3 regions of the Cryobacterium sp. BB736 genome follow, and region 1 is predicted to be linked to each of the others. Evidence: predicted binding sites of a transcription regulator. Region 1 holds the regulator's gene; each other region holds the start of a gene.

What was found. The regulator LexA, encoded in region 1, represses DNA repair genes until DNA is damaged. The targets are predictions, from matches to a motif close to TCGAACANNTGTTCGA.
Region 2: the regulator LexA is predicted to act here: its motif matches at 2,564-2,579, upstream of uvrA (excinuclease ABC subunit UvrA).
Region 3: the regulator LexA is predicted to act here: its motif matches at 3,604-3,619, upstream of IRG63_RS11015 (HNH endonuclease signature motif containing protein).

Annotation. Positions count from the first base shown of each region.
Region 1 covers NZ_JABXWQ010000004.1:447,608-457,967, reverse strand. The annotation lists gene miaB (tRNA (N6-isopentenyl adenosine(37)-C2)-methylthiotransferase MiaB) at 1-996, shown strand, start outside; gene miaA (tRNA (adenosine(37)-N6)-dimethylallyltransferase MiaA) at 983-1,915, shown strand; gene dapF (diaminopimelate epimerase) at 1,908-2,789, shown strand; gene IRG63_RS11660 (class I SAM-dependent methyltransferase) at 2,791-3,399, opposite strand; gene hflX (GTPase HflX) at 3,442-4,944, shown strand; gene lexA (transcriptional repressor LexA) at 5,098-5,781, opposite strand; gene IRG63_RS11645 (LysM peptidoglycan-binding domain-containing protein) at 6,046-6,390, shown strand; gene IRG63_RS11640 (histidinol-phosphate transaminase) at 6,637-7,713, shown strand; gene hisB (imidazoleglycerol-phosphate dehydratase HisB) at 7,730-8,335, shown strand; gene hisH (imidazole glycerol phosphate synthase subunit HisH) at 8,338-8,976, shown strand; gene priA (bifunctional 1-(5-phosphoribosyl)-5-((5-phosphoribosylamino)methylideneamino)imidazole-4-carboxamide isomerase/phosphoribosylanthranilate isomerase PriA) at 9,049-9,795, shown strand; gene IRG63_RS11620 (SseB family protein) at 9,792-10,360, shown strand, end outside.
Region 2 covers NZ_JABXWQ010000004.1:21,218-31,577, reverse strand. The annotation lists gene uvrB (excinuclease ABC subunit UvrB) at 1-1,763, shown strand, start outside; gene IRG63_RS09660 (hemerythrin domain-containing protein) at 1,834-2,526, shown strand; gene uvrA (excinuclease ABC subunit UvrA) at 2,643-5,504, shown strand; gene uvrC (excinuclease ABC subunit UvrC) at 5,509-7,413, shown strand; gene rapZ (RNase adapter RapZ) at 7,467-8,345, shown strand; gene whiA (DNA-binding protein WhiA) at 8,377-9,357, shown strand; gene IRG63_RS09635 (superoxide dismutase) at 9,476-10,093, shown strand; gene gap (type I glyceraldehyde-3-phosphate dehydrogenase) at 10,090-10,360, shown strand, end outside.
Region 3 covers NZ_JABXWQ010000004.1:318,305-328,664, reverse strand. The annotation lists gene IRG63_RS11030 (DUF4397 domain-containing protein) at 1-338, opposite strand, end outside; gene IRG63_RS11025 (hypothetical protein) at 639-962, opposite strand; gene IRG63_RS11020 (DUF262 domain-containing protein) at 1,479-3,479, opposite strand; gene IRG63_RS11015 (HNH endonuclease signature motif containing protein) at 3,716-5,200, shown strand; gene IRG63_RS11010 (PQQ-binding-like beta-propeller repeat protein) at 5,304-7,115, shown strand; gene IRG63_RS11005 (hypothetical protein) at 7,112-8,893, shown strand; gene IRG63_RS11000 (DEAD/DEAH box helicase) at 8,903-10,360, shown strand, end outside.

The sequences.
Region 1 (10,360 bases):
GATCGTCGCCCCGGCGATATCCTCGCCGAACTGCAGGCACTCGTCGACGATGGCGCCATCGAGGTCACCCTGCTCGGCCAGAACGTCAATTCCTACGGTGTCGAGTTCGGCGACCGGCAGGCGTTCGGCAAGCTGCTGCGGGCCGCGGGAGAGATCGACGGGCTTGAGCGCATCCGCTTCACCAGCCCGCACCCCGCCGCCTTCACCGACGACGTCATCGACGCGATGGCCGAGACGCCCACCGTCATGCCGCAACTGCACATGCCGCTGCAGTCCGGGTCGGACCGGATCCTGCGCGCGATGCGCCGCAGCTACCGGTCGGAGAAGTTCTTGGGCATCCTCGACCGGGTTCGCGCGCGCATCCCGAACGCGGCGATCAGCACCGACATCATCGTCGGGTTCCCCGGCGAGACCGAGGAGGACTTCCAGGACACCCTGCGCGTTGTCGAACAGGCGCGCTTCGCGAGCGCGTTCACCTTCCAGTACTCGATCCGAGAAGGGACACCGGCGGCAACCATGCCCGACCAGGTGCCCAAGGAGGTCGTCCAGGAACGCTACGAACGACTGGTCGCACTGCAGGAGCACATCTCCTGGGAGGAGAACCAGAAGCTGGTCAGCAGCACCGTCGAGGTGCTCGTCGCGACCGGCGAGGGTCGCAAGGACGCCGACACGCACCGGATGAGCGGACGCGCAGAAGATAGTCGACTCGTGCACTTCGACGTCCCGGCCGGCAGCGACGTCCCCCGCCCGGGCGACGTGGTGACGGTCGCCGTCACCCAGGCGGCGCCGTTCTACCTCATCGCCGACTCCGACGGTTCCCCGCTGCGCGTGCGACGCACCCGCGCCGGCGACGCGTGGGACCGCGCCGAGGCCGAGTCCTGCGCGGTGCCCGCGCACGGCGGAACCGCGTCCACAGGCGCAAAGGTCTCTTTGGGCTTGCCAACGCTGCGCGTCGCGACCACACCGATCTACGACCCGGCAGATGGGCAGCGCTGACCCCAGCGGCACGCCGATCATCGCGATCGTCGGCGCGACCGGCACGGGCAAGACGACCCTGTCGCTCGACGTCGCAGAATGGCTGCGCGACACCGGCCGCCCGGCCGAGATCGTCAACGCCGACGCGATGCAGCTCTACCGGGGCATGGACATCGGCACGGCCAAGCTGCCGGAGGGCGAGCGTCGCGGCATCCGTCACCACCTGCTCGACGTCCTCGACGTCACCGAGGAGGCCACGGTCGCGCGCTATCAGCCGGTCGCGCGCGAGCACATTGACGACATCATCGCGCGCGGGGCCGTGCCGATTCTCGTCGGCGGCTCCGGCCTCTACGTCTCCGCGGTGCTGCACGACTTCCGCTTCCCCGGAACGGATGCCGGGATCCGGGCGCGCCTGGAAGCCGAGCTCGACGCGAGCGGTCCGGGCATGCTCTACCAGCGGCTGCGTGCGGTCGACCCTGACGCTGCCGCGTCGATCGGCCCGCACAACGGGCGGCGCATCGTGCGCGCGCTCGAGGTGATCGAACTCACCGGGGAGCCGTTCGGCAGCGGTTTGCCGGCCGATGAGTTCTGGCGACCCACCATCGTCATCGGCGTGCAGGCGCCCCGCGACGAACTCGTCGCCAGGCTGAACGACCGGGTGCAGCGGATGTGGGACGACGGACTGCTCGACGAAGTACGCCGACTGATCCCACTCGGCATCGAGCGGGGAGTCACCGCGAGCCGGGCCATCGGCTACGCGCAGGCGATCGCCGAAGTGCACGGCGAACTAACTCGAACCGAGGCGATCGAGGCCACCGCGGCCCTCACCCGCAAGTACGCGCGCAGACAGGTCAGCTGGTTCCGCCGCTACCGGAGCGCCCACTGGTTCGAGTCCTATGAGGCCTTGGGCGGCGCGCAACTACTATTGCAGGATGCCTGAACTGCTCTTCACGAAAGGCCACGGCACGGGGAACGACTTCGTGTTGTTCGCCGATCCGGATGGCGAGGTCGAACTCAGCACGATCCAGATCGCCGAGCTCTGCGACCGGCACTTCGGCATCGGCGCCGACGGGCTGATCCGGGCCGTGCGCTCTCGCCACATTCCGGATGGCGCCGCCGCGCTTGCCGAGGACGAGGACGCCGAGTGGTTCATGGACTACTACAACGCCGACGGGTCGGTGTCCGAGATGTGCGGCAACGGCATCCGGGTGTTCGCGCGCTTCCTGCTCGAGAACGGCCTGACCACGCTCGAGCACGGCGAGACCCTCTCGATCGGCACGCGCGCCGGCGTGCGCGACCTGCAACGCAACCTCACCGGTTTCCAGGTCGACCTGGGCCGCTGGAAGCTCGACGGCGGTGAGCCGCTGGTCCGCGCGAAAAACCTCAAGGTGGCTCGGCCGGGGCTCGGCATCAACGTCGGCAACCCGCACGTCGTCGTCGCCCTCTCCAGCGAGGAGGAGCTCGAGTCGGCCGACCTCGCGTACATCCCGATCATCGACCCGGAGCCGGTGGCGGGCGCGAACGTCGAGTTCGTCGTGCCCGGCGACCCGCTCGTGCGTGACGGCATCGGACACATCCGGATGCGTGTGCACGAGCGCGGCAGCGGCGAGACGCTGTCCTGCGGCACCGGTGCGGTCGCGGCGGCGCTGGCCACACGCCACTGGGCAGGCGAGAGTGCACCGCATCAGTGGCGCGTCGAGGTCCCCGGCGGCTCGCTCGGGGTCAGGATGTGGCCGGCCGAGGACGGCGAGCACGTCTCGCTGAGCGGCCCGGCCGAGCTGGTCTACACCGGCTCGATCGAGTACTCCGCCTAGCTCACTTGTGGCGGACCCGCAGCACGCGGAAACCCTTGTTGGTCGACGAGCGGATGACGCTGAAGCCGTCCGGGAGCGTAGTCTCCAGCCAGCGCTGCAGCGAGTCCGACCCGAGGTTCCGCGCCACGACCAGCCAGGCATCCGCATCCGCCTCCAGCCTGGGCAGCCAGAACTCGAGCATGTTGTGCAGCTCGCTCTTGCCCACCCGAATCGGGGGGTTGCTGCGGATGGTCATGAATCGCACGTCGGCGGGAACATCCTCGGGCCGTACGGTGTTGACATTGTCGAGGCCGAGGGTCTCGGCGTTGCGTCGGACCAGATCTAGCGCCCGCTCGTTCACATCAACGGCCCACACCGTCGCGCGGGGAGACTCGAGAGCGAGAGTGAGGGCAATCGGACCCCACCCGCAGCCGAGGTCGAGGAAGTGGCCGCCAGGCGGCGCGACCGGACTGTTCGCCAGGAGCACCTGTGTTCCGACGTCGATCCGGTCGGGGGAGAAGATGCCGCCAGCCGTTGTGAGGACTGCCTGGCGCCCCGCCAAAGTGACATGCAGCGGCCGGAGCTGGGGTGCACTTGCCGGACGTGAAGAAAAGTAGTGCTCGTCGGGCATGCAGAGAAACTTACCCGGTGACGAAGAGTTAGGGTTAACCCAATGACTGAACTTGAGCGCAACGACGACGCCGTCGACCGCGTACTCGCGGCAGCCGATTCGCGTGCGGAGCAGTACGCGATCTTCGGATCTCGGGCGCAGGCGCTGCAGTCGGCATCCGTCGACACCGATGCTGACGGCGATCAACTCGACCGCGAGGACCGGCAGGCGCTGCGTCGCGTCGCCGGGCTGTCCACCGAGCTGCAGGATGTCACCGAGGTCGAGTACCGGCAGCTGCGGCTTGAGAATGTCGTGTTGATCGGCGTGTACAGCCAGGGCGCCCTCGCCGACGCGGAGAATTCGATGCGCGAGCTCGCGGCCCTCGCAGAGACCGCCGGCGCGGTTGTGCTCGACGGCCTGCTGCAGCGACGCCCGCACCCGGACCCCAGCACCTACCTCGGCAAGGGCAAGGCTCAGGAACTCGCCGGCGTGGTCGCGGCACTCGGCGCCGACACCGTCGTCGCCGACACCGAGCTGGCACCCAGCCAGCGGCGCGCCCTCGAGGATGTCGTCAAGGTCAAGGTCATCGACCGTACGGCCGTGATCCTCGACATCTTCAGCCAGCACGCGAAGAGCCGCGAGGGCAAGGCTCAGGTCGAGCTCGCGCAGCTCGAGTACCTGCTTCCCCGCCTTCGTGGCTGGGGTGAGTCGATGAGCCGGCAGGCCGGTGGCCAGGTCGGCGCCGGCGTCGGCATGGGTTCCCGCGGTCCAGGTGAGACGAAGATCGAACTCGACCGTCGGCGTATCCACACCCGGATGGCGAAGCTGCGCAAGCAGATCAAGGAGTTCGCGCCCGCACGCGAGGCGAAGCGCGCCAACCGTCAGCGCAACGAGGTGCCGACCGTCGCGATCGCCGGCTACACCAACGCGGGCAAATCGTCGCTGCTGAACCGCATCACGCGAGCCGGACTGCTCGTGCAGAACGCCCTGTTCGCAACACTCGACACCACCGTCCGCAAGTCGGAGACCGAGGACGGCCGCCGGTACACGCTCGTCGACACCGTCGGGTTCGTGCGGAACCTCCCACACGAGTTGGTCGAGGCGTTCCGCTCCACCCTCGAGGAGGTCGCGGGCGCCGACGTCATCGTGCACGTCGTCGACGCATCGCATCCGGACCCAGCCAGCCAGCTCGCGACCGTGCGCGACGTCATCGGCGAGGTGGGCGCGCGGGACATCCCGGAGATCGTCGCGTTCAACAAGGCCGACCTGGTGGATGACGGCACTCGCCTGGTGTTGCGCGGACTGGAACCGAACGCGGTGTTCGTGTCCGCCCGCACCGGTGAGGGCATCGAGGAGCTGCTCGGGGAGATTGCCCGGCTGCTGCCCGCGCCGGACATCGAGGTCGAACTGCTGGTGCCGTACGACCGTGGCGACGTGATCTCGGGTCTGCACGACCACGGTCGGGTGCTGTCCACCGACTACGAAGAGTCCGGCACGCGCGTGCACGCGCTCGTGACCGCGCACTACGCCCCCGAGCTTCGCCGCTGGGCGGTCGTGTCGGCCTGACCCATCGGTGATCGTGCCTCCTCGGTGACCGAGCCTGTCGAGATCCGAGCCTGTCGAGATCCCCTTCAGCCGAGATTCCCACCGAGACTGCGCAAACCGGCATTTTGAGCGCTCAGAATGCCGTTTTCTGCAGTCTCGTGAAGGGGTCGGCGGTCAGACCGCCCGCAGCACCGCCACGACCTTGCCGAGGACCTCTGCCTGGTCGCCCAGGATGGGCGCAAAGGCCGAGTTCCGTGGCAGCAGCCAGGTGTGTCCGTCGCGCTGCTGGAAGACCTTGACAGTGGCCTCATCGTCGAGCATCGCCGCGACGATCTCGCCGTTCTCGGCGTTCTTCTGCTGGCGCACGACAACCCAGTCGCCGTCGCAGATGGCCGCGTCGATCATGGAATCGCCGACAACCTTGAGCATGAAGAGGTCTCCCTTCCCGACTAGCTGGCGGGGGAGCGGGAACACTTCGTCGATCTGCTGGTCCGCGGTGATCGGGATGCCGGCGGCGATGCGTCCGACCAGGGGGACCATCGCGGCGTCTCCGACCGGGATGGTGCTCTCCTCCGGCTGGCTCGGCAGTTCGATGAGCACTTCGAGCGCGCGGGTGCGGTTCGGGTCGCGGCGGAGGTAGCCGCTGAGCTCCAGCTGGTTCAGCTGGTGAGTGACGCTCGACAGTGAGGAGAGACCCACGGCGTCGCCGATCTCACGCATGCTCGGCGGGTAGCCGCGCGTCGCGACCGAGCGCTGGATCACCTCGAGAATCGCGAGCTGCTTCTCGCTGAGGCTCTTGCGGCGTCGGGTACCGGGCTTCGCGCCCGCCTCGCCGCGCCCGTTCTCGATCGCGCTCATAGGGTCCTCCACCCCTCACGCCACATCAATGTCAGTGGCTGCTGATTGTCTGTAGTCCAGACAATCGAAACTGTATCCGCCTCTCGTGACCAAAACAAACATTTCTTCGAGCGTGTTGATAACTCGCCGCGACACACTTCGAAAATTGACTTGATTTCGATCACTATCGAAGATACATTCGGAACAAAGCTTCGTATCCGGCGCTCCCGGCCGAGCGTCGGATACGAGAACCCAGTACGGCGAGATCACTAGAGGAGGAGCACCATGAAGGAGACAGCAATGACCGCAGCGCAGCCCGTGGCCCGACTTCGGCTGACTCGTCGTGGGCGCGCAGTGATCACCGCCCTGGTTGCCGCCCCAGTCGTGATCGCCATCAGCGCGTTCGCGCTCAACGGGGGCGGCGCGGTCGCAGACAGCGAAGGCTCCGCGCATGAGTTCGAGTACACGACGGTGCTCGCCGGGCAGTCCCTGTGGCAACTTGCGGCCGACATCGCGCCGCAAGCCGACCCGGGTGACGTTGTCGCCGACATCCTCAGCCTCAACCGGCTGACCAGCTCCGAGGTGCAAGGCGGTCAGCGCCTGGCCATTCCGGCGGCCTACTCCAACTGACGCTGCCTCCGGCGAATCGCCCGGCGGACGCCTGTAGGGGAGAGGACGGCGGTGTCTCGGCGGACCGCGCCCGTTCCGGACAGGCGCGCCCGGCACACGCGCCGCAGATGTCCGGAGCAGGCGCGTCGCGGCGGGAGGGTGCGGATGTCCGGAACGGGCGCGGCGTGGCGCGTGGCCGCAGGTGTCCGGAACGGGCGCGACCCGGCGGTGGCCCGGCGGACACAGAGGCCGCCGTACGATTGATCGATGCCTCTTTCCTTTCGAGACCTGCCCATTCGTGACGACCTTCGCGGCCTGACACCGTACGGCGCACCTCAGCTCCACGTGCCGGTTGCCCTGAACGTCAACGAGAACTCGCACCCGATCCCGGAGGCGGTCGCGCACGACATCGTCGCGGGCCTCGCCGAGGCGGTCCTCGGCATCAACCGCTACCCGGATCGCGAGTTCACCGCGTTGCGGGAGAGCCTCGCCGGCTACCTCGGCCACGACCTCACGGGCGAGAATATCTGGGCCGCCAACGGCTCGAACGAGGTGCTGCAGCAAATGCTGCAGGCATTCGGCGGGCCGGACCGCACCGCGCTGGCTTTCCCGCCCACGTACTCGATGCACTCGATCATCGCCTCCATCACCGGAACCCGCTGGGTCACGGGCGAGCGCGACGCCGACTATGAACTCTCGCCTGAGACGGTCGAACGCTGGATCAAGAAGACTGATCCCGACATCGTGTTCCTCTGCTCGCCGAACAACCCGACCGGCACACCGGTATCTCTCGAGACCATTGAGGTCGCGTACGCGGCTACCCGCGGCATCCTGATCGTCGACGAGGCCTACGCCGAGTTCATGCCGGCGGGGGAGCCGAGCGCCCTCACCCTGCTGCCCGGCCGGGAACGCCTCGTGGTGTCCCGCACCATGAGCAAGGCCTTCGCGTTCGCGGGCGCCCGGCTCGGCTACCTGGCGGCCGACCCGTCGGTTGCCGACGCGCTGCGGCTCGTCAGGCTGCCGTACCACCTCTCCGCGCTTACCCAGGCGGCCTCCCTCGCGGCGCTCGCCCACGCCGATGAGATGCTCGCGATGGTTGACGACATCCGCGGCCAACGCGACCGGCTCCTGGAAGAGCTGCCGCGCCTCGGCCACCCGGTGCTGCGCAGCTGGACCAACTTCGTGCTGTTCGGCGGCGTCGCCGACCCGAGCGCCACCTTCGAGGCGCTGCTGCAGCGAGGCATCCTGATTCGCGACATTGGCATCCCGCACCACATGCGTGTCACCGCCGGCACCGAGCAGGAGACCACCCAGTTCCTCGCGGCCTTGGCCGAACTCGGCTGACGAATAGGATTGATCAATGGCTAATCAGCGCGTCGCCCAGCTCCAGCGGGAGACCAGTGAGTCGAGCATCCGTCTGTCGGTCAACCTCGACGGCACCGGCACCTCCGACATCCGGACCAGCGTCCCGTTCTTCGACCACATGCTCACCGCGTTCTCGAAGCACTCGCTCATCGACCTCGAGGTGCACGCCACCGGCGACACCCACATCGACGTGCACCACACGGTCGAGGACATCGGCATCGTGCTCGGCAAGGCCATCGGGCAGGCGCTCGGCGACAAGGCCGGCATCGCCCGGTACGGCGACGCCCACGTGCCGCTCGATGAGGCGCTCGTCCGCGCCGTCGTCGATGTCTCCGGCCGTCCCTACCTCGTTCACAGCGGCGAGCCGGCGGGTTTCGAGTTCCACCTGATCGGCGGCCACTTCACCGGCTCGATGGTCCGCCACGTCTTCGAGGCGATCACTCACCACGCGGCACTCACGGTGCACATCACGGTGCTCGGCGGACGCGACCCGCACCACATCGCCGAGGCCGAGTTCAAGGCGTTCGCGCGTGCCATGCGCCAGGCGGTTGCTCCGGATGCCCGAGTAAGCGGCATCCCGTCGACTAAGGGCGCGCTGTAGTCGTGACCAGGCCATCCGTCGTCGTCTACGACTACGGGAGCGGGAACATCCACTCCGCAGCCAAGGCTCTCGAGGCCGCCGGGGCGGATGTCACGGTGACCGGCGACAAGGCAGCCGCGATGGAAGCCGACGGGCTCGTCGTGCCCGGCGTCGGCGCCTTCGCCGCGGTCATGCAGCAGTTGGCAACGGTCCGCGGCCCAGAGGTGATCGACCGGAGGCTGGCCGGCGGACGCCCGGTGCTCGGCATCTGCGTGGGCATGCAGGTCATGTTCGAATCCGGCCTCGAACGCGGGCAGAACACCGAGGGCCTCGGCGAATGGCCCGGCGCCGTGGAGAGCCTGGGCACCCCGGTGCTCCCGCACATGGGCTGGAACACGGTCGAGGCGCCCGAGAACTCACGGCTCTTCGCAGGCGTCAGCGATGAGCGCTTCTACTTCGTCCACTCGTTCGCGGCCCGGCAGTGGACCCTCACCGACACCCCGTTCTCCCACCCGGCTGTCACCTGGGCGGAGCACGATGGCGTGCGCTTCGTCGCGGCGGTGGAGAACGGCCCACTGGCCGCGACCCAGTTCCACCCGGAGAAGTCCGGCGAGGCCGGGCTGCGGCTGCTGTCGAACTGGGTCGGGTCACTGCGGAAGTGACTAGTATCTAAAGCTTGCGCGTACGGCGCCGCGCGACCTCACACAGCACCAACACCCTTCAAGAAAGCGACCATGAGCGAGTTCAATACGATCCCGGGCCTCACCCTGCTTCCGGCGGTCGACATCGCAGACGGCAAGGCCGTCCGCCTCACCCGAGGCGAAGCGGGAACCGAGACCAACTACGGCGACCCGGCAGATGCCGCGGCGGACTGGGTGGCTCAGGGAGCCGAGTGGATCCACCTCGTCGACCTCGACGCCGCGTTCGGCCGCGGTACCAACCACTCGGCCATCCGCCGCGTCATACGCGCCGCGCGTGGCGTCAACATCGAACTCTCCGGCGGCATCCGGGATGACCAGACCCTCGAGACGGCTCTCGCGAGCGGCGCTAAGCGCATCAACCTCGGCACCGCGGCACTCGAGAACCCGGTCTGGGCCGCCCACGTCATCGCCGAGTACGGTGACGCGATCGCTGTCGGCCTCGATGTGCGCGGCACGACGCTCGCCGCGCGCGGCTGGACCCGGGACGGCGGCGACCTGTTCGAGGTCATGGACCGGCTCGAGGAAGCCGGATGCGCGCGCTACGTCGTCACCGACGTCACCAAGGACGGCACGCTCCAGGGCCCCAACCTGGAGCTGCTGCGCATGGTCGCCGAGCGCACCGACAAGCCGATCATCGCCTCCGGCGGCGTCTCCAGCCTTGACGACATCGCCGCCCTGCGCGAGCTGGTGCCGCACGGCCTGGAGGGCGCCATCGTCGGCAAGGCACTCTACGCCGGCGCGTTCACCCTGGCTGAGGCGCTCGACGTCGCATCCGGATGACCGGACCCACCGACTCCGCAGGCCAGCCGTGGGCTGGCAGGCACTTCGAGCCCAACCCCAACGCCGACGATGACGGCAGCGCGCCGCCCGAGCTGATCGACGCGATCGACCGGTTCCACGCAGGTCAGGCGGATCAGGCGGCCGTCGTCGACGTCCTCCGCGATGCGCGCGTGCTGATCCCGCTCCTCGCGAAGGCAGGAGAGTTGGGGCTGAGCGACGATGGCAAGCTCATCGACAAGACGCAGGAGCTCGCGATCGTCACTGTGAAGGGCCCGGATGGCCGCTCCGTGATCCCGGTGTTCAGCTCGGTCGGCGCGATGTCGGCGTGGAACCCCACCGCGCGGCCCGTTCCCGCGACCGGTGTGCGCGTCGCGCTCGCGGCCGCGAGCGAACACACCGACCTCGTCGTGCTCGACCCGACATCACCGACCGAATTCGGCGTGCGCCGCCCAGCGCTGTGGTCGATGGCGAAGCAGCAGCCGTGGACACCGGCCTTCTCCGACGTCGCGGTCGCCGCCGAGTTCGACCGGTCGGTCGCCGACGAGCCGGCGGTCGTCGCGCTTCA
Region 2 (10,360 bases), 430 kb from region 1:
ACCAGCCGGAGGCGTACGTCCCGCAGACCGACACCTTCATCGAGAAGGACAGCTCGATCAACGCCGAGGTGGAACGGCTGCGCCACTCGACCACGAACTCGCTGCTCAGTCGCCGGGACGTGATCGTGGTGTCCACGGTGTCCTGCATTTACGGCCTCGGCGCGGCCGAGGAGTACCTGGAGGCGATGGTCGCGCTGCAGGTGGGCCAGCGCATCTCCCGCGACCAGCTGATCCGTCGATTCGTCGCCATGCAATACCAGCGGAACGACATCGACTTCTCCCGCGGCAAATTCCGCGTGCGCGGCGACACCCTCGAGATCATCCCGGTCTACGAGGAGCACGCGATCCGGATCGAGATGTTCGGTGACGAGATCGAGGCGCTGTACTCGCTGCATCCGCTCACCGGCGAGGTGCTGCAGCAGATGGACGCCGTCTCAGTGTTTCCCGCGACGCACTACGCGGCAAGCCCGACCACCATGCACCGGGCGATCGGCACCATCCGGGAGGAACTCGCCGAGCGACTGGCAGAGTTGGAGAAAGCCGGCAAGCTGCTCGAGGCGCAGCGGCTGCGGATGCGCACCACCTTTGACCTCGAGATGATGGAGCAGATCGGGTTCTGCAGCGGCATCGAGAACTACTCCAGGCACATCGACGGGCGCTCAGCGGGGGAGCCGCCGAACTGCCTGCTCGACTACTTCCCAGAGGACTTCCTCGTCGTCATCGACGAGTCGCACGTCACGGTGCCGCAGATCGGGGCGATGTACGAGGGCGACGCCTCCCGCAAGCGCACCCTGGTGGAGCACGGGTTCCGGCTGCCCAGCGCGCTCGACAACCGGCCGCTGACCTTTGACGAGTTCCTCGACCGGGTCGGCCAGAAGGTCTACCTGTCTGCGACGCCCGGTAGGTACGAACTCGGCATCACCGACAGCATCGTCGAGCAGATCATCCGCCCCACCGGCTTAATCGACCCCGAAATCGTGGTCAAGCCGAGCAAGGGGCAGATCGACGACCTGCTCGAGGAGATCCGCCGGCGTACCGACCGCGACGAGCGGGTGCTCGTCACCACGCTCACCAAGAAGATGGCGGAGGAGCTCACCGACTTCCTGACGGAAGCGGGCGTCAGGGTGCGCTACCTGCACTCGGATGTCGACACGCTGCGCAGGGTTGAGCTGCTCACCGAACTGCGCCAAGGCGTATACGACGTGCTCGTGGGCATCAACCTGCTCCGTGAGGGCCTCGATTTGCCCGAGGTGTCGCTGGTGGCGATCCTCGACGCCGACAAGGAGGGCTTCCTGCGCTCGTCGACGTCGCTCATCCAGACCATCGGCCGCGCCGCCCGCAACGTGTCCGGTTCTGTGCACATGTACGCCGACGTGCTCACCGATTCGATGAAGATCGCGATCGAGGAGACCAACCGGCGACGGGACAGGCAGCTCGCCTACAACGCCGAGCACGGGATCGACCCCACTCCGCTGCGCAAGCGCATCGCCGACATCACCGATGTGCTCATCCGCGAGGGAGCGGACACCAAGGAGCTCCTGTCCGGTCGCGACTCGCGCAAACGCGCGGCGACGCCGGCGCTGCGCCGCGAGGGCCTTGCGGCGGCGGGCGCCAACGAGCTCGAGAGCATCATCGCCGACCTCAACGACCAGATGCTCGCGGCGGCCGGTGAACTCAAGTTCGAGCTCGCGGCGCGGCTGCGTGACGAGGTGGCCGACCTGAAGAAGGAACTGCGCCAGATGGAGGCAGCCGGCCACATCTGAGTCTCTCTAGAAAACCGCTAGTATTCATCGACACTTTGTCACTGGTTAACCGCGAGTTTGAGAGTACGAGATGGCCACTGCGCTTCCCAGCTTCAACCCGCCCCGGCCCTCCGGCGTATCCTGCGACACCTCCGACCTGATCCTCATCCACAGCACGCTTCGCCGCCTGTTCGCCGAGGCGCCGGGGCTGGTGCGCGCCGTCGCGGACGGTGACCAGAAGCACACCGGCCAGGTCGCTGAGCACCTCGATGACATCGCCGCCATGCTGCACACCCATCACGAAGGTCAAGACAGGGTGCTCTGGGACCGGCTCGAGCAGCGCTCCCCGGCGTGCGTGCCGCTGGTCGGTCGTATGCGCGCGCAGCATGACGAGATCAGTCGCCTGCTTGACCGCCTGGACCTGCACCTCACCACCTGGCGTTCCACCGCGCACGTCGATGACGGGCGGGGGGTCGCGGAGGTGCTCGCCCATCTGGGCGCGGTCCTCGTGCAGCACCTGGCCGAAGAGGAACAGCAGATCGTGCCGATCGTCGCCGCGACGCTGACCCAGCAGGAGTTGGACGAACTCGCCGCCCACCGCCGCGAGTCGACCCCGAAGAACAGGCTGCTCATCCGGCTCGGCTTCCTGCTCGAGTCGATCCCGCCCGAGGACCGGGACGCGTGGATGCTGGCGACCCTGCCGCGAGTGCCGCGCGTGCTGTACTCCCTGATCGGCAAGCGTCAATACGCGGCTCACCGCAGGCGTGTGCTCGGCGACGCGTGACCCGCGTGCACGCATCCACCGCGCGAGCGCGATAGCATAGAACATCCGTTCGAGGTGACACGGGGCGCTTGGGTCACGGTCAATGCCCAGCGGAAGATGGCAGAGAATTGACTTCAGTGAGTATCGACCCTGTAGACGGCCCGCGGCTGAGCGTCCGTGGCGCGCGCGTGCACAACCTCCGCAACATCGACCTCGAGATCCCGCGCGACTCCCTTGTCGTGTTCACCGGGCTCTCCGGATCGGGGAAGTCCTCGCTCGCGTTCGACACGATCTTCGCGGAGGGCCAACGCCGGTACGTCGAGTCGCTGTCGGCGTACGCGCGGCAGTTCCTCGGCCAGGTCGACCGACCGGATGTCGACTTCATCGAGGGCTTGAGCCCGGCGGTCGCGATCGACCAGAAGTCGACCAACCGCAACCCGAGGTCGACGGTGGGCACGATCACCGAGATCTACGACTACATGCGCCTGCTGTGGGCGCGCATCGGCGTTCCGCACTGCGCAGTGTGCGGCGAGGCAATCTCCAAGCAGTCGGTGCAGCAGATCGCCGACCAGCTGATGACCTTGGAGCCGGGCACCCGGTATCAGGTTGTTGCCCCGCTGATCTGGCAGAAGAAGGGCGAGTTCGTCGACCTGTTCCGCGAGCTCGCCTCTAGCGGCTACTCCCGCGCGCTCGTCGACGGTGAGGCGGTGCAGCTGTCCAACCCGCCGACGCTGAAGAAGCAGCTCAAGCACGACATCTCGGTCATCGTGGACCGTTTGGTGGCGGCCGACGACATCCTGACCCGGCTGACCGATTCGCTCGAGACGGCGCTGCGGCTCGCCGACGGCATCGTCGCGGTGAACTTCGTCGACGGGGAGGGCGACGGCGCGTGGCGCAGCTTCTCCGAGAAGCTTTCCTGCCCGAACGGCCACCCGGTGCAGCTCACCGAGATCGAGCCGCGCACGTTCTCGTTCAACGCGCCGTTCGGCGCCTGCCCCGAGTGCTCCGGCATCGGCACCCGGATGTCGGTCGATCCCGAGCTGCTGCTCGGCGACCCGTCGCTGAGCCTCGCCGAGGGCGTCATCCTGCCGTGGACCCAGGGCGGCAAGGGCCTCTACAACTACTTCCAGCGGTTGCTCGAGGGCCTGGGCAAGGACCTCGACTTCTCTCTCGACACCCCCTGGGAGGACCTGCACGGTGAGGTGCAGGATGCGATCCTGCGCGGCAACGACTTCAACGTCACGGTGCGCTGGAAGAACCGGTACGGGCGCGAGATGCGCTACAGCACCGGCTTCGAGGGCGTCATGCCGTACATCGAACGCAAGTTCCTGGAGGCAGAATCGGACTCGGCCAGGCAGCGCTACGGCAGCTACCTGCGCGAGGTGCCGTGCCCGGTGTGCGACGGCAAGCGGCTCAAGCCGGAAGTGCTTGCGGTCACCATTCACGGCCGCAGCATCGCAGACGTCAGCGACCTGAGCCTCGTCGACTCGTACGCGTTCATGAACGGGCTCGAGCTCACCGAGCGGGAAGCGCACATCGCCGCCGCGGTGCTGCGAGAGATCCGTGCGCGTCTCGACTTCCTCATCGAGGTCGGCCTGAGCTACCTGGACCTGTCCCGGTCCGCGGGGTCGCTGTCCGGCGGGGAGGCGCAGCGCATCCGGCTGGCGACGCAGATCGGCTCCGGGCTCACCGGCGTGCTGTACGTGCTGGACGAGCCGAGCATCGGCCTGCACCAACGTGACAACCGGCGGCTCATCGACACGCTCGTCAAGCTGAAGACCCTCGGCAACACCCTCATCGTCGTCGAACACGACGAGGACACCATCCGCACAGCCGACTGGTTGGTCGACATCGGCCCGGGGGCGGGGGAGCACGGCGGCAAGGTCGTCCACTCCGGCAGCTACGCGCGGCTGCTCGAGAACACCCATTCGATCACCGGCGACTACCTGGCCGGGCGGCGCGAGATCGCAACACCGAAGAAGCGGCGCAAGGTCGACAAGAAGCGGATGCTTACGGTCGAGGGCGCGCGCGCGAACAACCTCAAGGACGTCACGGTCGGCTTCCCGCTCGGCACCTTCACCGCGGTCACCGGGGTGAGCGGATCGGGCAAGTCGTCGCTCGTCAACGACGTCCTGTACCGTGCCCTCGCCAACGAGCTGAACGGCGCCAGGCAGATCCCGGGCAAGCACACCCGCATCAGCGGACTCGACAACCTGGACAAGATCGTGCACGTCGACCAGGCGCCGATCGGCCGCACCCCCCGGTCGAACCCCGCAACCTACACCGGCGTCTTCGACCGCATCCGCACCCTGTTCTCCGAGACGGCTGAAGCCAAGGCGCGCGGCTACCTGCCCGGCCGGTTCAGCTTCAACGTCAAGGGCGGCCGCTGCGAGAACTGCTCAGGCGACGGCACGATCAAGATCGAGATGAACTTCCTGCCCGACGTCTACGTGACCTGCGAGGTGTGCGGGGGAGCGCGCTACAACCGCGACACCCTGTCGGTGCACTACAAGGGCAAGAACATCGCCGAAGTGCTCGACATGCCGATCCGTGAGGCGGCGGAGTTCTTTGAGGCAATCAGCGCCATCCACCGCTACCTGAAGACGCTGGAGGAGGTCGGGCTCGGCTACGTGCGACTCGGGCAGAGCGCGACGACACTGTCCGGCGGTGAGGCGCAACGCGTCAAGCTCGCCACCGAGCTGCAGCGTCGCTCTGTCGGCCGCAGCATCTACGTGCTCGACGAGCCCACAACCGGGCTGCACTTCGAGGACGTGCGTAAACTCCTGCTCGTGCTGAATGGCCTGGTGGACAAGGGGAACACCGTCATTGTGATCGAGCACAACCTCGACGTGATCAAGTCGGCGGACTGGATCATCGATCTCGGGCCGGAGGGCGGCGCTGGCGGCGGCACCGTCGTCGCGACCGGCACCCCGGAGAAGATCGCGAAGGCGCCGGACAGCCACACAGGGACCTTCCTCGCCGAGGTCCTCGGCGTGTAAGGCCATGACGAAGACCGTGAGCTACCGCCCGAAGGCGGGCGAGATCCCGCAGCGGCCGGGCGTCTACCGGTTCCGTGACGCGCAGGGTCGCGTGCTGTACGTCGGCAAGGCCAAGAACCTGCGGGCGCGGCTGAGCAACTACTTCGGGCCGCTGCACAGCCTGCACGAGCGCACCCGAGCGATGGTCACCACAGCGTCATCGGTCGAGTGGACGGTGGTCGCGAGCGAGTTTGAGGCGTTGCAGCTCGAGTTCAGCTGGATCAAGGAGTTCAACCCGCCGTTCAACGTGCAGTTCCGGGACGACAAGTCGTACCCGTACCTGGCGATCACCCTCGGGGAGCCGGTGCCGCGTGTGATGGTCACCCGCAACCGGTCGATCAAGGACGCCCGCTACTTCGGCCCGTACACCAAGGTGTGGGCGATCAGGGAGACCGTCGACCTGATGCTCAAGGCGTTCCCGATGCGCAGCTGCTCCGACGGCATCTACAAGCGCGCCGAGCAGACCGGTCGGCCGTGCCTGCTCGGTGACATCGGCAAGTGCGCGGCGCCGTGCGTCGGCCGGATCAGCAAGTCCGACCACAAGGCGATCGCGCTCGACTTCGCGAGCTTCATGGCCGGCAACGACTCCCGGTTCCTCGACGAGCTGGAGAAGCGGATGCGCGAGGCCGCCGCCGCGCAGGACTACGAGCAGGCGGCGAGACTCCGCGACCAGCTGTTGGCGCTGCAGGCCGTGCTCACCAAGAACTCCGTCGTGCTGCCGGAGGCGGTCGACGCCGACGTCATCGGGGTCGCCCACGACGAACTCGCCGCGGCCGTCCAGCTGTTTGTCGTGCGCGGTGGACGCATCCGCGGTGTGCATAGCTGGGTGGTTGACAAGGAACTCGATCTCGAGCTGCCGGAGCTGGTCGAGAACATCATCCTGAACGCCTATGAGAGCAGGCTCGTGCCGGCGAAGGTCGTCGTTGTGCCCGCGCTGCCTGAGGACGCCGACGAGGTGCAGCTGTGGCTCACCGAGCGCAGGCGCGCGGGCGGCGAGCGGTCGAAGTCCACCATGCGGGTCGCCCAACGCGGCGACCTCGCGTCGCTCGCGACCACGGTGCGCAACAACGCGCAGTCCGCGTTCCTCAGCTACAAGACGCGGCGCAGCGGCGACTTCGTCGCACGCTCGCAAGCGCTTGCCGACATCCAGGACGCGCTCGGCATGGAGCAGGCGCCGCTGCGCATCGAATGCTTCGACGTGTCGCACCTCGGCGGGACCAACATCGTCGCATCGATGGTGGTCTTCGAAGACGGTTTGCCCCGCAAGGACCAGTACCGTCGGTTCAGCATCGCCTCCTCGACGGACGACACGGAGTCGATCTACCAGACCCTCAGCCGCCGGCTCGCGCGCATCAACGAGCCCGACGACGACCTGGAGGTGATCAGCGAGGACGGCGAGGTCGCCCAGAAGCCCAAGCGGTTCGCCTACCGTCCGAACCTCCTGATCGTCGACGGCGGTCAACCGCAGGTACAGGCCGCGGCCCGCGCGCTGCGGGACGCCGGCGTGGACTACGCCAACGGCGACGGCATCGCCCTGTGCGGGATCGCGAAGCGGCTCGAGGAGATCTGGGTGCCGGACTCCGACTACCCGGTGATCCTGCCGCGCAACAGCGAGGCGCTGTTCCTGTTCCAGCGCATCCGCGACGAGGCACACCGGTTCGCGATCAGCTACCAGCGGCAGCGGCGCAAGAAGGACATCCGGTCGCAGCTCGCCGACATCCCTGGACTCGGCCCGGCACGCGTGCGCGAGCTGCTCCGCCACTTCGGCTCGGTGACCCGACTGCGGCAGGCGTCGCAGGTCGAGATCGCCGAGGTCAAGGGCATCGGCAAGGCAACCGCGCGCACGATCCATGAGCGACTTCGCGCCTGAGCGGCCGGCCGGCTCGGTAAGCTTGGGGCACTCACGCTGAGAGGATCGACGACATGACGGATGACGGCACCCGCCAGGAGGTGCTTGTCGTCACGGGAATGTCCGGGGCCGGTCGTTCGACCGTCGGCAACGCGCTCGAGGACCTCGGCTGGTACGTGGTGGACAACCTGCCGCCGCAGATGCTGAAGCCCCTGGTGGAGCTCGCGTCGCGCGCCGGAGATGCCATCCCGAAGATCGCCGCGGTCATCGACGTGCGCGGTGGGCGGCTGTTCTCCGAGCTCGGCGCGGTCATCGAGGAGCTTCGCACGACCGCCTCGGTGCAGGTGGTGTTCCTCGAGGCGACCGACGACGCGCTGGTGCGCCGGTTCGAGCAGGTGCGCAGGCCGCATCCGCTGCAGGGCGACGGCGACACCATCCTCGACGGGATCGTCGCCGAGCGGGCCAGGATGCTGCAGATCCGCGAGTCGAGCGACGTCATCATCGACACCTCGGACCTCAACATCCACCAGCTGGCGACCGAGATCCAGGAGACCTTCGCTGAAGCCGGCGCCCCTGGACTGCAGGTGACCGTGATGAGCTTCGGCTTCAAGTACGGCGTGCCGACCGACGCCGACCTGGTGGCCGACATGCGCTTCCTGCCCAACCCGTTCTGGGTGCCGGATCTACGGCCGATGACCGGCAAGGATGCGCGGGTAAGCGACTATGTGCTGGCGCAGGAGGGTGCCACCGAGTTCTTCGACAACTACGTGCGCGCGCTCGAGCCGGTGCTCGCCGGCTATCAGCGCGAGAACAAGAGACACGCTACGATCGCCTTTGGCTGTACGGGGGGAAAGCACCGCTCCGTGGCGATGGCCGAAAAGCTCGCAGAGCGGATCAGGAATCTGCCGGGGGTCGCCGTCAGCACCAAACACCGCGATCTTGGCCGCGAATAGCGGCACAATCACCCGTTTCAAGGAGGACCCGATGGCGCTCACCGCCGATGTCAAGGACGAGCTGGCCAGGATCGAGGTCAGCAAGACGACGGTGCGGGCGGCAGAACTGGCGACCATCCTCCGCTTCTCCGGCGGGCTGCACCTGATCTCCGGCCGCATCGCGGTCGAGTCAGAACTGGATTCACCGGTCATCGCGCGCCGCGTCCGCCGCGATCTCGCCGAGTTGTACGGCGTCCGCAGCGAGCTGGCCGAGATCTCGGCGTCCGGCATCCGCCGCACCAGCCACTTCCTCGTCCGGGTGCTCGAGGGCGGCGAGACGCTCGCGCGGCAGACCGGCCTGCTCGACGCCCGCCGCCGCCCGGTGCGCGGGCTTCCCAACCGCCTGACCACCGGCTCCCAGGAGGAGCTGGCGGCCCTCTGGCGCGGAGCGGTGCTCGCGCGCGGCTCACTGACCGACCCCGGACGCTCCGCAGCCCTCGAGGTGACCTGCCCCGGCAACGAGTCGGCGATGGCGCTGGTCGGCGCCGCGGGACGACTCGGCATCTCCGCCAAGGCCCGTGAGGTGCGGGGCGTGCACCGAGTGGTCATCCGCGACGGTGAGGCGATCAGCTCGATGCTGCGGATCATGGGCGCGACGAACGCAGTGACGAAATGGGAAGAGCTTCGGCAGCGGCGTGAGGTGCGGGCCACCGCGAACCGCCTGGTGAACTTCGACGACGCCAACCTGCGCCGCTCCGCCCAGGCAGCCGTCGCGGCCTGCGCGCGCGTCGAACGCGCGCTGGAGATCCTCGACTCCCAAGTGCCAGACCACCTGCGCTATGCGGGGGAGCTGCGCTTGCGCTTCCGCGACGCGAGCCTCGACGAGCTCGGCCAGCACGCCGACCCGCCGATGACCAAGGATGCGGTGGCCGGACGCATCCGGAGACTCCTCGCGATGGCCGACAAGCAGGCGGAGGACCTCGGCATTCCTGGCACCGACGCCAACCTGCCGGCCGAATACGAAGACGCATGAATTTTCCGTGCCTTCTGGGAAGCTTCTGAAAGCGAGCCGAGTTGGCGTCATTAGACTGATCACGTCCATCGGGCTGGCACGACACGTGCCGCTTTACATCGCTAGGAGCAGGTAACCAATGGCCGACTACACCCTTCCCGAACTTCCTTACGACTACGCAGCGCTCGAGCCGAGCATCAGCGGTCGGATCATGGAGTTGCACCACGGCAAGCACCACAAGGCGTATGTCGACGGTGCCAACACGGCCATCGCGAAACTCGCCGAAGCGCGCCAGTCCGGCGACTTCGCCAACATCAACAAGCTCGAGAAGGACCTGGCATTCAACCTGGGCGGCCACGTCAACCACTCGGTCTTCTGGACCAACATGTCCCCGGATGGCGGCGACAAGCCGACCGGTGAGCTCGCCTCCGCCATCGACGACCACTTCGGCTCGTTCGACGGGTTCATGGCGCACTTCACCGCCGTTGCACTCGGTGTGCAGGGCTCCGGCTGGGCCGCTCTGGTCTGGGACGCGCTGGGTGAGCGCCTGATCATCACCCAGTTCTTCGACCAGCAGGCCAACTTCCCGGTGGGGATGATCCCGGTGCTGCTGCTGGACGTCTGGGAGCACGCCTACTACCTGGACTACCAGAACGTGCGCGCCGACTACGTCAAGGCGTTCTGGAACATCGTGAACTGGGAGGGTGTGCAGCAGCGCTTCCAGAACGCGCGCAAGCTGTCCGGAGGACTCTTGTGAGTGTCAAGGTCGGAATCAACGGTTTCGGCCGTATCGGCCGCAACTACTTCAGGGCCGCCCTCGCGAAGGGCAGCGACCTGGAGATCGTCGCCGTCAACGACCTCACCGACAACGACACCCTCGCTCACCTGCTGAAGTACGACTCGGTGCTCGGTCCGCTCGCGAACGAGGTTTCGGTCGACGGTGACGCCATCGTCATCGACGGCAAGCGCCTCACCGTGTTCGAGCAGAAGGACCCGTCGCAGCTGCCGTGGGGAGACCTCGGCG
Region 3 (10,360 bases), 130 kb from region 1:
GTGCCATCGGCTGCGAGGTGGGCAACCGCCGTGTAGCTGGTGTTGGCGGCGAGCGTGAGTGTGACCGGTCCGATCGCCGGGGAGGAGATCGGGTCGTCGGGCGCCGTGATCACGACCTCGTAATCGCCGGCAGCAAGATCGAGCGGATCCGTGAGCGTCTCCGGCGCGAAGTCTTCGATCAGGACCTCGCCGTTGACCCACACATCCACGGTCAGGTCCGGCACGGCGTGCAGAAGATAGAGATCCGCTGTCGAGGGCGAGATCGCCTGCGCTGGTGCAGCGAGACCAGCAGTGGCAACGAAGCCGGCCGCAAGTCCCGTGAGAATCTTGTATCGCATTGTGTCCTCCTCATTGAGTGGGCGGGAATCGCCCGTCACAGAGGTACTTCCTGCGGGAGGGGTGTCTTGGATGCACTCGGGCCGAAAAAACTTTTGGGTCTCGTTACATCGCCTGGCCGATGTAGGTAGCGTTTCCACGCCTGCGCTTGGAAGATCGGCCCGCCGCGTGGGCGCTGAACGCAACGACCTCATCACGCGAATCCGCCCGGAGAGCCGCTCGACGCCCGATCTCGCACTTCGTGGAGGACGAGTCTCGGTTTCGCTCCCGGGACCCACTGTCCCGGCGGGTAGGTCGCGGTTTCAGCCGAAAATCCCCTGCACGATCTCGTCGAGCAGCGGCGTCCCGTCGAGGTTCGAGCTCTCCACGTACACCCATACGCCGTCGCGGGCGACGATCGTCTCCTTGACGTCCACGGGGTACTGGGAGTGAGGCGTGACCAGCTCGCAACGCTGGGCGCCCGAGTCCGACGAGGCGCAGGTGAAGCCGTCCGCGGTGAGACTGGCGGCTGCGGCCGCGACATCTGCGGGGGAGGCCGTGCTGATTAGCACCAGCAGCCCGGTGGCGTCTCCGGCGAACCAGTCGCAGCCCAGCACCAGCCGTGCCGAGTCGGGAGCGGGTCTCACGAACTGGGTATAGTCCCCTCCCTGGGGATTCAACCCAGCGAGCACGGCTGTGCGGGTCTCGTCCGTGCCCAAGGATGCGCAGTCGGTCGGCAGCGTAACCGGCGATGCGGTCGGTGACGGAGTCGGCGCGGCTGACGTCGACGCGGACGATGTCGGTGAGGATGCCGGGGCAGAATCGTCGCCTGTGCACCCCGCGAGGAGCGCTGCCGATACGCACGCGCCGACGACGGTCGAAACGACTGTTGTGCTGCGTCTAATCATTCTCGACTCCGGGAATCTAGTTTCTGCCGATAACGTGGCGGCCGCGCGGTTATCGTGAACGCGTGACTCGCAGCAACGCCGGACGTGCGGGGTTTCACAGCACCTAACGGAAACAAGCAGATGTCACCACTGCAATTTGCAAACATGCTGGGAACTGCAAACCAATTTGGTTGAGAACCAGTCATCTGTAGAAACGAGTCCAGTGCACCATCCGAGGCACTGCACATTGCGCTTGAAGCGGGCCATGCTCCAGCGCTACATGGCCGCGCCGATGTAGGAGTATTTGACGAAGACCTCGGATGCGATGCCCGACTCCTCAAGCACGCCCTGCACGGCGGTCAGCATGTACTTCGAATCCCAGCCCATGTAGAGGAAGTTGCCCGCGTCGAGCTGGTCCCATTGCCCGTTCCACGCCTGAGCCTGGAAGATCGGCCCACCGCGGTGGGCGCTGAATGCGACGACGTCGTCACGCGCATCCGCCCAGAGCCGCTTGAAGATGCGGTTGAACAGGTACTTGACGTCGTACACCTCCCAGTGCTCGCCGCGGTATTCAACGTACTCGAACTCCCGCTGCCAGCCGCGCGGCCAGCCCGGTCGGCGCTTCGCGTCCAGGATCGGAGTCAGACCGTCATCATCGATCCCGACAACAGCCGGTCGAGCCCAGATGCGCACGAATTCCAAGGTGAGTCGTTCGGTTCGCTCCGAGATCGCGGCGGTGCCCCAGACGGGTGTGTCGGCGAGCTCGCACGCCAGACCGATCTGGCTCTTCGCGTAGATCGCCTCCCTTTTCTGTGGGAACGGCAGGTCTGCTCCGCGCTCCGCCAGCGACTGCTCGAGGAGCGTCAGGTTGCCGAGCGTCTGCGCCAGCGCGCGGTGGCTGTTCTGCTCGTCCTCACTGAATTCGGCCCAGCTCCGCGCACCGTCACCGGTCCAGGCATCGCCAGGCGCCAGCGGCATGATCGGTTCGACGTCCAGCTCGGACAGGTCGGTGGCACCCGAGAGTCGCCCGAGCACATAGCCGGGGTGGGGGAGCTCGCCATACTTGAGCGCGACCCGCACTCGCTCATCCGATGGCGTGATCCGGGCGATCGCGTTGAGCAGGCTGTCGGGACCGTCTTCACGCGCACGGCACAACCGCGCCACCAGCCGGTCGTTGGAAAGGCCGACGATGGTCCGACGGATGAGCAGTGACTGAATGCGCTCGAGCGAGGCCAGCAGCGCCGGCTTGTCGACGGCGCCGGTGAGGTAGTCGCGGTAGACCCGCATCATCAGCGGATACATCAGCTGGCCGAAGGTGGTGAGGTACCCGAGTTGGGCCGCGATGTCGGCATCCTTCTCGCGAGACGGCTCCATCAGCGTGCGGTAGATCGCCGAGAACTCGCGCCATTCGGTCGCGAACTCGCGCAGCGTCTCGAGCTCCAGTCGAGGGAACCGGTGCCGGAACGCCTCGTACACCCCGCGACCTCCGACGACGTCGATCTCCCGTCCGGTGGTCATCACCAGGTAATGGCGCCAGAAGCTCGCAATCGACTCGCCCGTGTGCTCCTCGATCGGAAGCCAGAACTCGCTCTCGATCTCGCGTTGCTGGGCGTGCGATAGGCCCATGAGCACGTAATTGTGGATGAGTTCGTGGTCGCGCAACGGCTCGCCGGTCGAGTTCAGGCTCTCGAAGATCTGCTGCGCGTTGGCGTGGGTGCCGAGCGTGATCGACACGTGCTCGAGCCGCTGCAGACCGTTCCAGACCTGGGCGACCTCGTCGGCCGGGATCTGGCTGCGGAAGAACGCGTAGTTGTCGTCGAAGCGGGAGTCTCGCAGGGCGTCACCGAGCCGGCGGTCCAGGATGACGCTCTCGAACACCTCCGCCCACGCCCGGTGCGGTTGCAGCTTGGTGCGGGTCGGGTCGCTGGGGGACACCAGCACCTGCTGCAGTTGAGCCGCCAGCTCCGGGTCGTGCTCCCGTACGGTGTGCTGGAGCGCCGCGATCAAGAGCATGAGCGTCGTGATCCGCTGCTGGCCGTCGATCAAGACGAGTTCGCCGTTGCCCGCATTGGCGCTCGACAGGATCGAGCCGATGAAGTGGGTGTGCTTGTGCGCCGCATCCGCAGCGTCACGGATGTCTGCGAGCAACTGCTCGCATCCGCCGATGTCCCAGCGGTACTGGCGCTGGTAGACGGGCACGACGATGGTGGTGTCGGTTTCGGAGAGCCAGCGAATCGTATTGACCGCAGTCGCATCGATATTCGTGGCTCTGACCATAGTTGCGCTTCGCCTTTCGCCGATCGGGGTGGTTCGCCGGGCCGTTCGAGCGGGCCGCCGACGCGCACTCCAGTCTATTCGCCAGTCCTGAACCGTCCTTGATCGGTGTTTGGTGGCGGCTGGCTCGAAGGCCCGTGCGACACCGACTGCTCCTCCACAGGTGGCCCGGGAAGTAGTTTCTAACAGATTCTCAGATGTGCTTGTGTAGCTGTGTTCGATGCTGGGACAATTGATGCATGACCAGTTCCGCAGCTACGTTCAGCACCTCGCTCGAGGTTCTGCTTGCTGCTGCCGCCCGGATCGGCGCCGACGCGCCCGGTGCTAGGGGGCTGGGTGACAAGCAGCTGCTGGCGGCGCAGCGGTCGTTGGCGGAGGCGAAGCGCAGTCTTGATGCTTGCGCGTCGGTGCTGGCCGGTGAGGTGGTGCGCCGCTCATCGGTGGAGGCGGGGTTCGGTGGGTTGGCGCGGAAGGAGGGGTTCCGCACCCCGGAGGCGCTGATCCGCGGGGTGACCGGCTCGACGGCGCGGGAGGCGACCACGCTCGTCCGGGTCGGCACCATGATGAACGACGCCGACCTGCTGAACAACGCCGAAGCCAACGGGATCGACGACCCGGTCGGCCTTGCCAGCATGATGACCGAACCCTGGCTGGCCGCGGTGGGGAGGGCCGTCGCGGCCGGCACCGTCTCGGTGGCCGGTGCCGAGGCGATCCGCACCGGGCTGGGCCGGCCGGGACCCGGTGTCACGACTGACGACTTGACCGCAGCCGCGACCCGGCTGGTGACCAGCGTCGCCGAATCGGCGACCACGCCCGGTGGCGCGCTCGATGCCGAGCAGCTGCTGCGGCTGGCCCGGACCGCCCGGGATGACCTGGATGCGGCCGGGATTGTGGAGCGGGAGCGGCAGCGCCGGGCGCTGCGCTCCTTCCGCAGGTGGAAGCGGGATGACGGGATGACCCGGTACACCTGGGACCTCGACCCCGAGGGCGCCGCCCTGATCGATGACGTCTACGACAAGCTCACCTCACCCCGACGCGGCGGACCCCGCTTCACCACCGGTCCGGAGCAGGCGCGGGCGGAGCAGATTATGGCCGACACCCGCACCACCGAGCAGCTGGCCTCCGACGGCATGCTGGAGCTGATCCAACTGGCCCTCGACACCGACCCGCAGGGTGTGGTCGGGGTGAACCGGCCCGCGGTGCGTGTGCTGGTGGCCGCCACAGACTTGACCGACCGGACCGGTCGGGGCTGGATCGAAGGCCAGGACTACCCGGTGTCGATCGCCACCGTGGAGCGCAACGCCTGCCTGAACGGGATCGAGCTGATCGTCTTCGACGACCGCCCCCTCCCGGTCAACCTCGGCCGGGAGCAGCGCTTCTTCAACCGGGCCCAACGCCGCTTGCTGGCCGCCCGCGACGGCGGCTGCGCCTGGCCCGACTGTGACCGACCCCCGGAGTGGACCGAGGCCCACCACATCCGCTGGTGGGAACGCGACGGCGGAACAACCGACATCGACAACGGCATCCTGCTCTGCCGCCACCACCACCTGCTGCTGCACGACGAGGGCTGGGAGATCGAAACCCGCGACCACGACCCGCTAGCCCGGTTCTGGCTCATCCCACCCCGCGACATCGACCCCACCCAGACACCAAGGCCGATGCCATCCAAATCCCCGGCACTCAACGACGCCCTCCGAACCGCGGAGCGACATCACGCCACCTGAAGGCACTCGGGGAGAACTCTGCCCAGCGACGGGTCTCGACAGTGCCCGAATTGGGGCTGAACGGCAGCACAACTGAAAGACCGTCAACCCCTACGATGATCGAGTGACCTCCGCCGGTGCCCTCGCAAAGCTGGGTGGGTCCAGCGTCGCAGCGGCCGTGTCGATCGTGGCAGTCGTCGCTGTCTGCACCGGCGCGATCGCTCTCAGCGACCAGCAGGCATCCGGGCAGGACGAGAGCAATGCCGCCGTACTCATCCCTGCAGATGGACACGTCGAATGGTTCGTGGACCAGGACGGCGTCGTGCGCTCCACCGAAAGCTCCAGGGCAACCGGAGTTGAAGAGTTCCTCACCCTTCCCAGCATGGCTGCGCACGCGCTGCTAGGTGGCCTCAGCGACAGCGAGGTCAGGAACGCGACGCTCTGGCGCGAAACCACCACCACGGTCACCGATGGCGAGACCACGCAGAACGGCGAGCTGTTCCGGTTCACGGACGCGGGCGTCGAATCGATGGTCGTCTGGGGTGGGGAAGTGTCCTTCCTCTACACCCCGGGATTGCTGGTGCTGCCCACGGATGTCGCACCAGGATCCAGTTGGCAAGGCGAAGGAACCGCCTTCGTGAACGAGTCCCTGAACTACCGCTCCCGCTTCACCGCGCACGAGCCCGAGAGCGCCAGCCTCCTCAAGAACGCAAGAGTGAACGACGCCCGTGGATGCATCGAGACTCGCGGCGTCATCGAATACCTCGACGACGCAGGCGCCCTCCTTCTGACCATTAACGAAGCAGACCTGTGGTGCCCCGGGCGTGGTCGCGTCGCGATCGACGCCACGGTAGACGACACAGTCGTCATCCAGGCGGGGATCGACGCTCCACGGCTCCAGTCGCAATCCGCCACCAGATCCATCGGCGCATGGACCGATCCGAGCGCCTGGCGGGATCGAGAACTGCAGACGGTGCGGCGCGACCCGGTCTACGGGGAGGACGAGGGCATCCCGTCCTACTCGGTAGTGCCGGCGCTGACCGCCTCCGGCATCATCGTCTCAACACGCGACAGCGGTGACGACCTGGTCGCATTGCGCTACGACGCCAGCGACAGATCACTCGTGCACCACTGGATCGGTCACCCCGGGGGCCACGCCATCGCGCTGGGCGCTGTCGGCGACATCATCATCGTCACCACGTCCAGCCGCCGCATTGTCGCCTACAGCGATGCTGGCGAGCGGCTCTGGACGCGCGACACCAACGACCTCGTCGTCGCCGCACCCGTTTCAGACGGCGCCGGCAACGCCATCATCGTCGGACTCGACGGCGTCGTCACGAGCGTCGACGCGATCAGCGGCAATACCCGCTGGGAAACGCCGATCGGCGCAGATGTCGACCAGCGGGCCGTCGTCGGCGTGGACACCGTCATCGTCGTCGACCGTGCCGGCCGAGTCGTTGCGCTCGATCGCAGTGACGGCGACATCCGATGGGATGCGAACGGCACAGAGGCGTACGGGATCGCCATCGCCGACGATGTGGTCGTTGTCGCCCAAGGCGACTCCTGGGTCACGAGTTACCGGCTCACCACCGGCACGAAGCTGTGGGACGCGCGCTACCTCGGTCTCCCGTCCGCTGTGCAGGCTGCAGCAGGACAGGTCGTGGTCGTGAGCGACGAGGAAAGCGTCGCCTTCGACCCCGACGACGGGACCATCCTCTGGTCGCGGGACGGGGCCAGCCATGCCATCGGCGACGGCAAGCACGTCATTTTGGTCGATCGCGACTCGGCGACTCTCGTCGACGACCAGGGCGAAACCGTGCTCGAGTGGACAATCCAAGTCGAAACGGACGCACTGTCTCGACACGTCCTCGCCGGGCGGGACGGCATCTGGTCCGTCCAAAGCCTCAACTCCGCGCTGAGGATCGGTGAGCCGTGACCGCGACCCTCAGCCAGAAGCAGACATCGTCCCGGCCGCGCCGTATCGTCGGCATCGCCTGGGCGATGGTCAGCTCCTTCTTCGATCACGTCGTCGGTCGGCCGTACCGGGAAGGCAGGCTGCGAGCCGACGGCTGGCCCAAGGGTCTGAAGCCCATCGCCACCATCGCCGTCATCGGCTACGGCGTCGCGGTGGCGGGCATCCTGTTCTCGTCTGCACTGCGGGAGACGCTGCCGCTCTCGGTGACCGTCGGCGGCCAGTACCTCTCATTCCCGCGCCCAGTGCTCTGGGTGCTCATGCTGCTGCTTGTCATCTCAATCGCGCTGGTGCAGACCGCCGTGCTGCACGTCACCGGATGGCTGACCGCGGTCGTCACGGTGTTGACCGTCCTCGTCCTCCTCTTTGTCGGATCAATGAACATCGGCGAAGAGACCCTCAACTCGAGGATCGCGACCATCGGTGTCGCGCTGGCGCTCATCGTGTACACCGTCATCCGCCGTCGATTCGATTTCGCCTGGTGGGACTTTCCGGCGATTCTCGCGCTCCTCACGATCGCGTTCGGCACGACGTCTCTGAGCGCAAGCGCCCTGAGCGCTTCCCTCGGCTACGACCTCGGCCCTGTGACCGTGTCGCTGATGATGTCGACCATCGGGCAGCTGGCGGTTCCGTTTGCCTTCGTTGCCGGCGCAGCCGTCGCCCAACTGGCGGCCACGTCCGCGGTGTGGGCGGTGCGGGTGGTCCGCACCCAGCTGCCATCCGTGATCACCCTCGCCATCGGCATCGCAGCGCTCGTGGTCTGGCGCGGCTGGGTGATGACCGCGAGCATGCTCGACGGTGACCCGCCGAAACTCAGCCACCTTGCGCTCGCCGTCCTGCTCAGCAGTCTGATCGTCGGCGTATGGCTCCTGTTGGCCCGGGTGCGCGGGCGCCGTGACGAGACCTCGGTCGAGGGCATCGACAGCAGTTTCAGTGCCGTCGCCACTCCCATCGCAGCGGGCCTCGCCGGTACCCTCGGCATCGTTTCCGCGTCGCTGCTGGTCGCCCAGGTCGCCTTCAACTACGGGGTGCCCGCCGTGCCTGCCGCTCTATCCGAGGTGGTCGGTTTCCTGTCCATGAGTCGCGTCGTCGCACTGAACCGGCTGCTGGTCGGGATCTTCCTGATCGTGCTGGCGATCCGCTGGGCACGCCGAGGCCGCACCGGCACGCCCGAGATCCTCGGATCGATCGGCGTGGTGACCGTGATGGTGGCGGCCAATGTGCTCCCGCCGCCATTCGGTGCGCTGTGGACCAGCGAAGCCCTGACCATCGTCGCGACGGTGGCGTGCCTCGCGCTCCTCGCGTTCTATGCCGCCAAGCGAGCCCTCACGGTGACGCGGGCAGCCGGGATCGCCGTCGCGCTGCTGCTCGCCGCGCTCTTCGACCAGCGGGACTTCGTCTCCGACCCGCTCGGCGCGTTGCTGGGCTTCACCGGCGTTGCCTTCGTGCTGTTCGGTTTCGTCTGGAACCTGCTGACGACCGCCGAGTACGCCAACAAGGGCACTCGCCGCTACCCGCTGCCGTCGCGGGTGCTGATCTTCCTCGCCTACTCGCTGTTCGGCGTGACCGTGCTCGCGTTCGCCGCGCTCGCACGCGACCCCGACGCCGCGATCAACCTCGGCGCATTCGCCGGAGTCGGCGACCAGCTGTTCGGGACCGCGATCATCGCATCTGCGCTGCTGACCGTCATCGCCTCGGTGGTCGCTGACCGCGACCCGGCGGTCGAGCCGGAACGGGACTAGCCACCACGTGTGCAACCGTTAAGGGTGCGTATCCCCGACAGCAGTGACCCGGATGTCGTCTACGGCGAGTTCGTGGATTGGGCGTCCGGCGCGGGGTTCACCCTGTATCCAGCGCAGGACGAGGCCGTCATGGAACTGGTCACCGGCGCCAACGTCATCCTCAGCACGCCGACCGGCACCGGCAAGTCCCTGGTAGCCGTCGCCGCACACTTCACCGCCATGGCGGCCGGTGCGCGCAGCGTCTATACGGCACCGATCAAGGCGCTGGTGTCGGAGAAGTTCTTCGCGCTCGTCGACCTGTTCGGGGCCCAGAACGTCGGCATGGTCACCGGCGACTCGAGCGTGAACCCGGATGCCCCAATCATCTGCTGCACCGCGGAGATCCTCGCCAACATGTCGCTGAGGCAGGGCGCTGACGCACCGGTGGACATCGTCATCATGGACGAATTCCACTTCTACGCCGACCCGGAACGGGGCTGGGCTTGGCAGGTGCCGCTGCTGCGCCTGCCCAAGGCGCAATTCCTGCTGATGTCCGCGACTCTCGGCGATGTTGACGCGCTCGCGCGCGACCTGACCGAGCGCACCGGGCGGCCCACCGCATCCGTGACCGGAGTGGAGCGCCCAGTGCCGCTGCACTACTTCTACGCGACAACCCCGGTGCACGAGAGTGTCGACGAGCTGCTCGCCACCGGCCAGGCGCCCGTCTACATCGTCCACTTCTCCCAGCTCGCGGCCCTTGAGCGCGCTCAGGCGCTGACCAGCCTGAAGGTGCTCACGCGCGAGCAGCGAGACGAGATCGCCGACCTTATCGGCGACTTCCGCTTCACCACGAAGTTCGGCCAGACCCTGTCCCGCTTGGTCAGGGCCGGCATCGGCGTGCATCACGCAGGCATGCTGCCCAAATACCGCCGACTCGTCGAACAGCTCGCCCAGCGCGGCCTGTTGCGGGTCATCAGCGGCACCGACACGCTTGGCGTCGGCATCAACGTGCCCATCAGAACCGTGCTGCTCACCGGCCTCACCAAGTTCGACGGCACCCGGATGCGCCAACTCACCGCGCGTGAATTCCATCAGATCGCGGGTCGGGCGGGCAGGGCCGGCTTCGACACCGCCGGCACGGTGGTAGCCCAGGCGCCGGAGCATGAGGTGGAGAACGCCCGCCTGGTCGCGAAAGCCGGGGACGACCCCAAGAAGCTCAAGCGCGTGCAGCGGAAGAAAGCGCCTGACGGCTTCGTCTCATGGGGCGAACCGAGCTTCAACCGCCTGATCGGCGCCGAGCCGGAGCGGCTCACCTCCAACATGCGGATGAGCCACGCAATGGTGCTCAACGTGATCGCGCACGGCGAGGACCCGTTCACCGAGATCCGGGAGCTCATCGAGAACAGCCACGAACCGAGACCGCGCCAGCGGCAACTCGCCCGGCAGGCGCTGTCGATCTACCGCACCCTGAAGACCGCCGGGCTGGTG